DNA from 3 places in the Paenibacillus sp. LT-B23 genome. Region 2 is predicted to be linked to each of the others. Evidence: predicted binding sites of a transcription regulator. Region 2 holds the regulator's gene; each other region holds the start of a gene.
The links. Region 2 encodes Rex, which represses fermentation and respiration genes when NADH is low (regulators of the CRP and FNR family bind a similar motif). Its sites were predicted from a motif close to TTGTGAAATATTTCACAA; they were not measured.

Region 1: the regulator Rex is predicted to act here: its motif matches at 1,077-1,094, upstream of pflB (formate C-acetyltransferase).
Region 3: the regulator Rex is predicted to act here: its motif matches at 1,792-1,809, upstream of ACWXW9_RS02700 (formate/nitrite transporter family protein).

Annotation. Positions count from the first base shown of each region.
Region 1 covers NZ_JBSQBM010000005.1:218,160-221,449, forward strand. Annotated here, with positions in the region: gene adhE (bifunctional acetaldehyde-CoA/alcohol dehydrogenase) at 1-800, shown strand, start outside; gene pflB (formate C-acetyltransferase) at 1,128-3,290, shown strand, end outside.
Region 2 covers NZ_JBSQBM010000001.1:116,552-119,841, forward strand. Annotated here, with positions in the region: gene dinG (ATP-dependent DNA helicase DinG) at 1-1,515, shown strand, start outside; gene ACWXW9_RS00620 (redox-sensing transcriptional repressor Rex) at 1,561-2,214, shown strand; gene ACWXW9_RS00625 (amidohydrolase) at 2,201-3,290, shown strand, end outside.
Region 3 covers NZ_JBSQBM010000002.1:11,580-14,869, reverse strand. Annotated here, with positions in the region: gene ACWXW9_RS02705 (FAD-dependent oxidoreductase) at 135-1,496, shown strand; gene ACWXW9_RS02700 (formate/nitrite transporter family protein) at 1,882-2,730, shown strand; gene ACWXW9_RS02695 (molybdopterin-containing oxidoreductase family protein) at 3,091-3,290, shown strand, end outside.

The DNA of each region.
Region 1 (3,290 bases), on a different contig from region 2:
CGGGTACAGGTTCGGAAGTTACATCGTTCGCAGTTATTACAGACAAAAATCAGGGCAACACGAAGTATCCGCTGGCTGACTATGAGCTGACTCCTGATGTGGCAATTATTGACCCTGAGTTTGTATATTCGCTGCCTAAAACGGCTGTAGCGGATACAGGTATGGACGTTCTGACACATGCCATTGAGGCTTACGTGTCTGTAATGGCTAGTGACTACACAGATGGTCTGGCGATTAAAGCTATTCAACTGGTATTCCAATACCTGGAGCAATCGGCTCTGACTGGCGACAAGCTGGCTCGTGAAAAAATGCATAATGCTTCCACACTGGCAGGGATGGCGTTTGCCAATGCGTTCCTGGGCATTAACCATAGCCTTGCGCACAAATGGGGCGGACAATATCACACAGCCCACGGCCGTACGAATGCCATTTTGTTACCACACGTCATTCGCTATAATGCGAAAAAACCGACAAAATTCGCTTCGTTCCCTAAATATTCGCACTTTGTTGCGGATGAGCGTTATGCAGAAATTGCACGCATACTGGGACTGCCTGCACGTACGACTGAAGAAGGGGTTAATAGCCTGATTGAAGCGATCCGCAAGCTGAACAAAACACTCGGTATCGAGGAATCGTTCCAGCAAATCGGCTTCGATGCGAAGGATTTTGAATCGCGTGTAGATTATCTGGCTGACCGCGCTTTTGAGGATCAATGTACAACTGCGAATCCGAAGCTGCCGCTGGTTACCGAATTGGCTGATGTATACCGCAATGCCTTCTACGGACGTTTTGACCAATAATATATAGGTACGAAGAGGCTTGTAACTAAGCATTTTCCCGTTCAATACCAATGCAGGCTCTCTATATAGAGGGCCTGTTGGTTTGGGAAGGGAGGTGAACGGCAAGGATAAAGGTACGGGCGTAATCGCCAGGGAAAATAAAGTGATAAATGTCACCTATATTGTGATTTTTGTCACATACTACACTCTATCATTATTCTACAATAAGGGTGTAAGAAAGGTCCCGACACTGAGCGTAAGGCATCGGTGAAAAGGCCGGGCTCGAGACACTATTTAATGTGAAAAAAATCACAAGTCCGGAAGACCAAACAATTTGGAGGGATTTACATGTCGGTGATTGAGAGAGAATTACAAGAGCAACAATCTGGCTGGAGAGGTTTTAAAAAAGGCAAATGGACTAAAGAAGTCAACGTCAACGATTTTATTGAAACCAATATCTTACCTTATGTCGGCAACGAAGAATTTCTGGTTGGCCCTACCGCCAACACAACTGCTCTGTGGGATATTGTATCTGATCTTACCAAAAAAGAGTTGGCAAACGGCGGCGTGCTTGATGTAGACGTAAATACGCCATCTACTATTATTTCACATAAGCCGGGTTATCTAGACCGGGATAAAGAACAAGTCGTTGGTGTACAAACAGACGCTCCATTCAAACGCTCCTTGCAGCCGTTTGGTGGAATCCGGATGATGATCGACGCTTGCAAAGCCTATGGCTTTGAAGTACCGCAAAGCATTGTTGATATCTTCACTCATATTCGTAAAACGCATAATCAGGGTGTATTCGACGCTTATACCGATGATATGAGAGCAGCTCGTAAAGCGGGTATTATCACTGGTTTGCCGGATGCATATGGTCGTGGACGCATTATCGGTGACTACCGTCGTGTAGCACTGTACGGTGCAGACTTCCTGATAAAAGACAAAAAGACTCAACTGAAAAGCCTTGAAGTGGATTCAATGGAAGAAGACGTAATTCGTCTGCGTGAAGAAATTTCCGAGCAAATTCGCGCTTTGAACGAGCTGAAACAAATGGCTGCTGAGCATGGTTTCGACATCTCAAAGCCTGCTAACAACGCGAAAGAAGCTTTCCAATGGGTGTATTTTGGCTATCTTGCAGCAATCAAAGAACAAAATGGTGCAGCAATGTCCTTAGGACGTGTATCTTCCTTCCTTGATATTTATACTCAACGGGATATGGAAGAAGGCGCAATGACAGAAGAGCAAGCACAAGAATTAGTCGATCATTTTGTTATGAAACTGCGTATTGTTAAATTCCTGCGCACACCTGACTATAATGAACTGTTCAGCGGAGATCCAACATGGGTAACTGAATCCATTGGCGGTATGTCCATTACTGGAGAAACTCGGGTTACTAAAAACAGCTTCCGTTTCTTGCACACCCTGTACAATTTGGGACCTGCACCGGAGCCAAACCTGACTGTACTGTGGTCAGAAAAATTGCCTGAGGGCTTCAAAAAATATTGTGCCAAAGTTTCTATTGAAACTAGCTCCATTCAGTATGAAAATGATGATCTGATGCGTCCGATTTATGGCGATGACTATGGTATCGCTTGTTGTGTATCGGCAATGAAAATCGGTAAACAAATGCAATTCTTTGGTGCCCGTGCCAACTTGGCTAAAGCTTTGTTGTATGCCATCAACGGTGGTGTGGATGAAAAATCAGGTGCTCAAGTGGGTCCTGAATATCCTGCAATTACAGGTGAAGTGTTGGATTACGAGGAAGTGCTGAGCCGCTTCAAGCCAATGATGGAATGGTTGGCAAAATTGTACATGAACACTTTGAACGTTATTCACTACATGCATGACAAGTACAGCTACGAACGGATTGAAATGGCACTGCATGACCGTGATATTGTCCGTACGATGGCTTGTGGTATTGCTGGTCTGTCCGTTGCTGCCGATTCCCTGAGCGCCATTAAACATGCGAAGGTTAAACCGATCCGTAACGAAAAAGGCATCGCCATTGACTTTGAAATCGAAGGGGAATACCCTTGCTACGGTAATAACGATGATCGTGTAGATAACATCGCAGTAGAACTGGTAGAGTCCTTCATGGGCATGATCCGCAAGCACAAAGCTTACCGGAATGCGGTTCCTACTCAATCTGTACTGACCATTACTTCCAACGTGGTGTACGGTAAGAAAACAGGTACAACACCGGATGGACGTAAAGCTGGCGAACCGTTTGCACCAGGTGCGAACCCAATGCACGGACGCGACAAAAAAGGTGCTTTGGCTTCCCTTAGCTCCGTAGCTAAGTTGCCTTACGAGCACAGTCTGGATGGTATCTCGAATACCTTCTCCATCGTGCCTAAAGCCCTGGGTAAAGAAGAAGAAACACGCAAAACGAATCTCGTTTCCATGATGGATGGCTACTTTGGAAGCCATGCGCATCATCTGAACGTCAACGTGTTTGCTCGTGAACAATTGCTGGATGCGATGGATCACCCAGAAAACTATCCACAG
Region 2 (3,290 bases):
GACGTAAAAGCAAGTCATCAGCTATTGCCGAGCTATGAGCATCTGGTGATTGATGAAGCCCATCACCTGGAGGAAGTTGCTGGAAAGCATCTGGGCATGCATATGAAATATTTCACACTCGTGCATACGCTGACCCGGTTGTTCAAGGACAGCAAGAACGGACAATTGCCTTCGCTGCGTCAGCAGTTGGCAAAGTCGGGGCATGAGAAGTCGACGGATTGGGCCACTACTATCGACCAGTTATATCCGCTCGTGCTGGAGGTTAAGGAGTCTTGGGATTTGCTGAGCGACAAGCTGTTTGGCATGCTGCCAGAGCGAAGTGATGCGACACCGGGCGAAACAGGGCAGTTTTCTTCCCGTCTCAAGCCATCGGCCAAGCCTGCCAAGTGGGATCAGGCGGCTGCGCTGGAAAATCAGCTTTATGTAACGATGAGCGAAATTTTGCGCAAGGGCGACAAGCTGATGCTCGATGTGAAGGAAGAACATGACGATTATGCGGCTGACAGCCTCATTACGGATATCACGGGGCTGCTCAAGGATTTGGCAGGCATTAGGGAAAGCTTGCGCTTTTTCATACGGCTGGATGATGAAACGACCGTATACTGGCTTGAAGCGAGCGGGCAATTCCGCAGCAAGTCGCTGCAATTTTATGCGGTGCCCGTCGATGTGAGCCGCCAGCTGAAAGAAATGTTTTTTGACAAAAAAAGAAGCATTATTCTGACATCTGCTACCTTATCGGTGGATAAGTCGTTTCAGTACATGACCGATCAGCTCGGCTTGCAGGAGGCCGCAGATCAAGGACGGCTGATGACTACGCAGCTCCCGTCACCCTTTAACTACAGGGATCAGGTGCTGCTAGTCATTCCAAGGGATTTCCCGAGCGTGAAGGGCAGTGTAGGAGATGAGCATTTTGTAGATATGCTCGTCAGCTCGCTAGGCGCGACTGCTCAAGCGACGCGGGGGAGAATGCTCGTTCTCTTTACTTCCTACCGCATGCTCCGGCAGGTGTATGAGCCGCTTAAAGAGGCGTTGTCTTCCAGCGACATCACTGTGCTGGGGCAGGGCGTGGACAGTGGAAGCCGCAGCAAGCTGACCCGACGTTTTCAGGAAGCCAAAGCTTCTGTGTTGCTGGGAACCAGCAGCTTCTGGGAAGGCGTCGATATTCCGGGCAAAGCGCTAACGTGTCTGGCCATCGTGCGCTTGCCGTTCCAACCGCCCAATCACCCGCTGCTGGAGGCTAAAAGTGAGCTACTCCAGCAGCAGAAGAAAAATCCTTTTATGAAGCTGTCTGTTCCACAGGCTGTCATTCGCTTCAAACAGGGATTTGGACGTTTGGTACGTACGGCGAGCGACCACGGGGTCGTTATCGTTTACGATACGCGTGTGATCGAATCCTATTACGGGAAGCATTTTTTGTACTCATTACCGGGACCAAAAATGGAGCATATGCCGACGGAGCAAATGGTGCCTCGCATCGCCGAATGGCTCCAATCCGCCCCGGAGACAGAGGCATAACGGACGGACATCTAAACATGTCCGTTACAATTAGGGGGAGCAAGTATGAAATCAGATAAAATTTCAGAGGCTGTCGTACGGAGGTTACCCGTATATTTACGTTATCTGAATGCACTGCACAAACGGGAGGTGACTACGGTCTCTTCCCAGGAGCTGGGACAAAGACTGGATCTGAATCCGGCTCAAATTCGTAAGGATCTCGCGTATTTTGGAGATTTTGGCCGTAAGGGTATCGGCTATGATGTTACTTATCTTATCGAGAAAATACGCCATATCCTGAAAATCGACCAGCAAATTAACGTGGTATTGGTCGGAGCAGGTAATCTGGGGCAAGCCCTTTCGAATTATAATGCTTATTTAAAAGACAATATGAAAATTGTAGCTGTATTTGATGCTGTTCCAGATAAAGTTGGAACCAGGATCAATACGCTGGTCGTACAGCCGATGGATGAACTGGAAGCGACCGTGAAAGAACAAAACATTCGGATCGGGATTATTACCGTACCGGATTTTGAAGCACAGCACGTCGCTGACAGGCTCATTGAGAGTGGGATTGGAGCAATTTTGAACTTTGCACCCACTACTCTCAAGACACCGGCAAACATTCGGGTACATGCCACAGATTTTACAACGGATTTGTTAAGCCTTGCTTATTATTTGGAGGACGGAAAGGAAGATACGCAACATGACAGCGAATAAATGGATGATTAAAAACGGCTCCTTTGCCGTGAACAGACCGGAAGCCGGGGTAATCCACGGCTATATGATCGTGGAGGATAGCCGAATCACCTACATTGGCGAGACTTTGCCAGCGGGTGAGGAAGAGACGGACGCGATTGACGGTAACGGGCTGCTGTTTTTACCTGGCCTGATGAATACACATGGTCATGCGGCGATGTCTCTGCTACGTGGGTATGGGGACGATCTGGCTCTCCAAGTATGGCTTCAGGAAAAAATGTGGCCGATGGAAGCCAAGTTTACGTCTACGGATGTGTACTGGGGTACGTCCTTGTCTGTGCTGGAAATGCTGAAAGGCGGTACAACGACTTTCCTGGACATGTACGATCATATGGACGAGGTGGCTCGTGTAGCTGAAGAGTCCGGCATCCGTGCCAGTCTGATGCGTGGAGCGATTGGACTATGTTCAGAGGAAGAGCAGCGGATCAAGCTGGCTGAGGCTGTGACTTTTGCGCGTAATTGGCATGGAAAAGCAGACGGTCGAATTACGACCATGATGTCTCCGCATGCGCCGTATACGTGCCCGCCTGCGTTTATCGAAAAATTCGTACAGGCAGCGCATGATCTGGACTTACCGTTGCATACGCATATGTCCGAAACGATTGCCGAAGTAGAGCAAAACGTACGCGACTACGGCTTGCGTCCGGTTGCACATCTGGATAAGCTCGGCTTTTTCTCCCGTCCATCGCTTGTTGCCCATGGCGTTCATTTGAATGACGAAGAAATAGCTTTGCTGGCTGAACGTGGTGTAGCGGTTTCGCATAATCCAGGCAGCAACTTGAAGCTCGCAAGTGGTGTAGCAAGAGTTCCTGACCTGCTGCGTGCAGGCGTTACTGTCTCTCTCGGAACAGATGGTCCCGCCAGTAACAATAACCTGGATATGTTTGAGGAAATGCGTCTGGCAGCGCTCATTCACAAAGGAGTATCTGGCGACCCAACCGCAGTTCCTGCGGGTGAGGCGTTGCGTCTGGCAACGGAGTACGGAGCGAAGTCGATTGGCTTGAAAGAGGTAGGAGTGCTGGCAGCAGGCAACAAGG
Region 3 (3,290 bases), on a different contig from region 2:
GCTATTGCAATGTGAAAAATGTCACATTATAATAAGTGCATGAAGTGAAATAAATCACAATCAACAACGCAGTTACGTGAAACAATTCACAATTATCATACATTGTATGCCCACACACCAAGGAGGAATTTAACATGAAAGTAGCAGTTATCGGATGTACACACGCAGGTACGGCAGCCATCGTCAACACAGCCAAATGTTATCCAGATGCCGAAATTACCGTTTACGAGCGTAATGACAATATTTCGTTTTTATCTTGTGGTATTGCACTGTACGTAGGTGGTGTCGTCAAAGATCCGCACGGATTGTTTTATTCTTCCCCGAATGAACTGGCTGAGCTGGGTGTCGTGACCAAGATGCTTCATGAGGTAACGAATGTCGATACAGCAGGCAAAACGCTGCAAGCACGCAATCTCCAAACAGGAGAAGAATTTACGGACACCTTTGATAAATTAATTGTAACTACGGGCTCGTGGCCTATTATTCCGAAGCTGGAAGGTATTGAGCTTGATCATATCTTGCTCTGCAAAAACTATAATCATTCCAATGACATCATTGAGAAAGCCAAGCATGTACAGAACATTACGGTTGTCGGTGCCGGATATATCGGTGTTGAGCTGGTGGAAGCTTTTCAAATGAACGGCAAGAACGTAACGCTGATCGACAGCGCTGATCGTATTTTGAATAAATATTTGGACCCGGAATATACAGACCGGATTGAAAATTCCTTGAAGAAGCATGGCATTAAGCTGGTGCTGGGAGAAACAGTGAGCCGTTTTGAAGGAAGTAACGGTAAGGTGAATAAAGTGGTGACATCCAAAGGAGAATATGAAACAGAGCTTGTTATTCTCTGCATCGGCTTCCGTCCTCAAACGGATCTGCTTAAAGGTCAGGTAGACATGCTGCCCAACGGCGCGATCATTGTGGACAATTATATGCAAAGCAGTTGCCCGGACGTATTTGCCGCAGGCGATAGCTGTGCAATCCGTTACAACCCGACAGGCAAAACAGCTTATATTCCATTGGCAACCAATGCTGTTCGTATGGGTACGCTGGTGGCACGCAATTTGGTTCAGCCGACCATTGCCTATATGGGAACACAGGGAACTTCGGGTATTAAAATTTATGAAGATAATATTGCAGGAACAGGCTTGACGGAAGCGGCAGCAGCGGACGAAGGTATGGCTGTAGAGGCTGTCACCATTGAGGACAGCTACCGACCTGAATTTATGCCAACCTCCGAAAAAGTACTGCTGAAAGTTGTATATGAGCAGGAGACACGGAGAATTGTTGGGGCACAAATTATGTCGAAGGTGGATTTGACGCAATCCATTAACACGCTATCCGTAGCCATTCAAAATCATATGACCATTGATCAACTGGCCTTTGTCGATTTCTTCTTCCAGCCGCATTATAACAAGCCTTGGAATTTCCTGAATGCAGCCGGTTTGCAAGCCTTGCCGCCAATGTCTGAACGGAAGCCAGTTACCGTATAATTCATTTTGTCTGTGACATTGTTCATAAGTTTGTCAACAATCTGAGACGTATGGACGAATCCTTATAGTACAATATAGAGTAGCATAAGGATTAGGGGGTAAGTAGCTTATGGGTTTGTTTTATATCCTTTTTCTTGTAGTCGTGGCGCTGGGAGGCCTCGGTGGAGTTATTTGGTTCTTGAGAGCAGTTGAAAAGGAAGAATACAACTAAATGTAAAGCGCATAGTAGCGCAGTAGACGTAATAATACATGAAAACAGTCCTTTACCCAAGGGCTGTTTTTTTAATATTCAATAAAGTGATTTTTTTCACAAACAAAATCACTGATTTTAAATAAAATATGAGAGAGAACATTCGAGTGAAAAGATGTTAAAGGAGCGGAATATATGGCAAGTTATAAACCGGGGCAAATAGCCGAAAAGACGGTAGAAACAGGAGTGGCCAAAGCGAACAATCCATGGACTGTGGCGGTGGTATTGGGATTTTTGGCAGGTGCATTTATTGCGCTTGGTTTTTTGCTGGATATACGTGTTATCGCAAGCGCACCCAAAGAATGGGGAAGTATCGCTACCTTTATTGGAGCAGCCGTTTTCCCTGTAGGTCTGGTATTGGTATTGATCGGCGGCGGAGAATTGCTGACTGGTAATATGATGGCTGTGCCACTGGCGAGATGGGCAGGACGGATCAAGACTGGGGCGATGTTCCGTAATTTGGCGATTATTACGCTAAGTAATTTTGCGGGTGCGTTGTTTGTTGCCTTTTTCTTTGGTCATGTGCTGGGTCTAACCGAGACAGGACCTTATTTGGACAAAGTGGTGGATATGGCGGGACACAAGTTGCATGAAAGCTTTTTGCAATCGTTTATATCCGGTATTGGATGTAACTGGCTGGTAGCGCTGGCTGTATGGTTGGCGTATAGCACAGATTCGATCGGCGGCAAAATTATGGGGATCTGGTTCCCGACAATGGCCTTTGTAGCTATCGGATTCCAGCACGTTGTTGCCAACATGTTTCTGATTCCGGCGGCTATTTTCGCAGGTCATTTTTCATGGGCAGATTATATCATGAACTTCATTCCAGTTTGGCTGGGGAATTTGGTGGGAGGAAGCCTGTTTGTAGCCGGGGCTTACTGGTTGGCGTATTTGAAAAAGCCTCATACCGCTGTGCATCCTGTGAATGATTCATCTCAGGCACCCTCGTCTACTGCAACAACTCCGTTGAGTGACCATGCCTGATTAAGCTGGGCATAGAAAATGGGAACAAAGCAAATCCGCCATGGCAGGTCCGGGGGAACGAAACCTGTCATGGCGGATTTTTTTGGGAGTGGTCCATGATTTGGCATGGAGGATGAGTGTGCTCTCGTCCATAATGCCTTGATCTCTTTTACCCTTGGCATTCAATAATGAAACAGGTATGGATCAAAATATAATATAGAATATTAGAAATCCGTTTTGCTGTGAGCAGCAAGCGGATTTTTTTGATCTTTTGGACGGATTTGGGTTGGCAAAATCCTTCTCTTGCCATAGGACATAGCTGTATATATGATAAGAACAGTGTAATTTTTGGAAACGGTAACGGAAAGGAGCACCAACACCATGGATCATCGCAACAGCGCGCCTCCTGAGGCTGTGCTTCAGCAAGACTTGCAAAGGGGGCAGCGAACGACGGAACGTACGGACGGTGTTTTTCCGGCTGTATGTCCGCTGGATTGCCCGGATACGTGCGGGCTCCTGCTCCACAAGGAAGATGGAAAGATCGTCAAGGTGACCGGTAATCCAGATCATCCCATTACAAA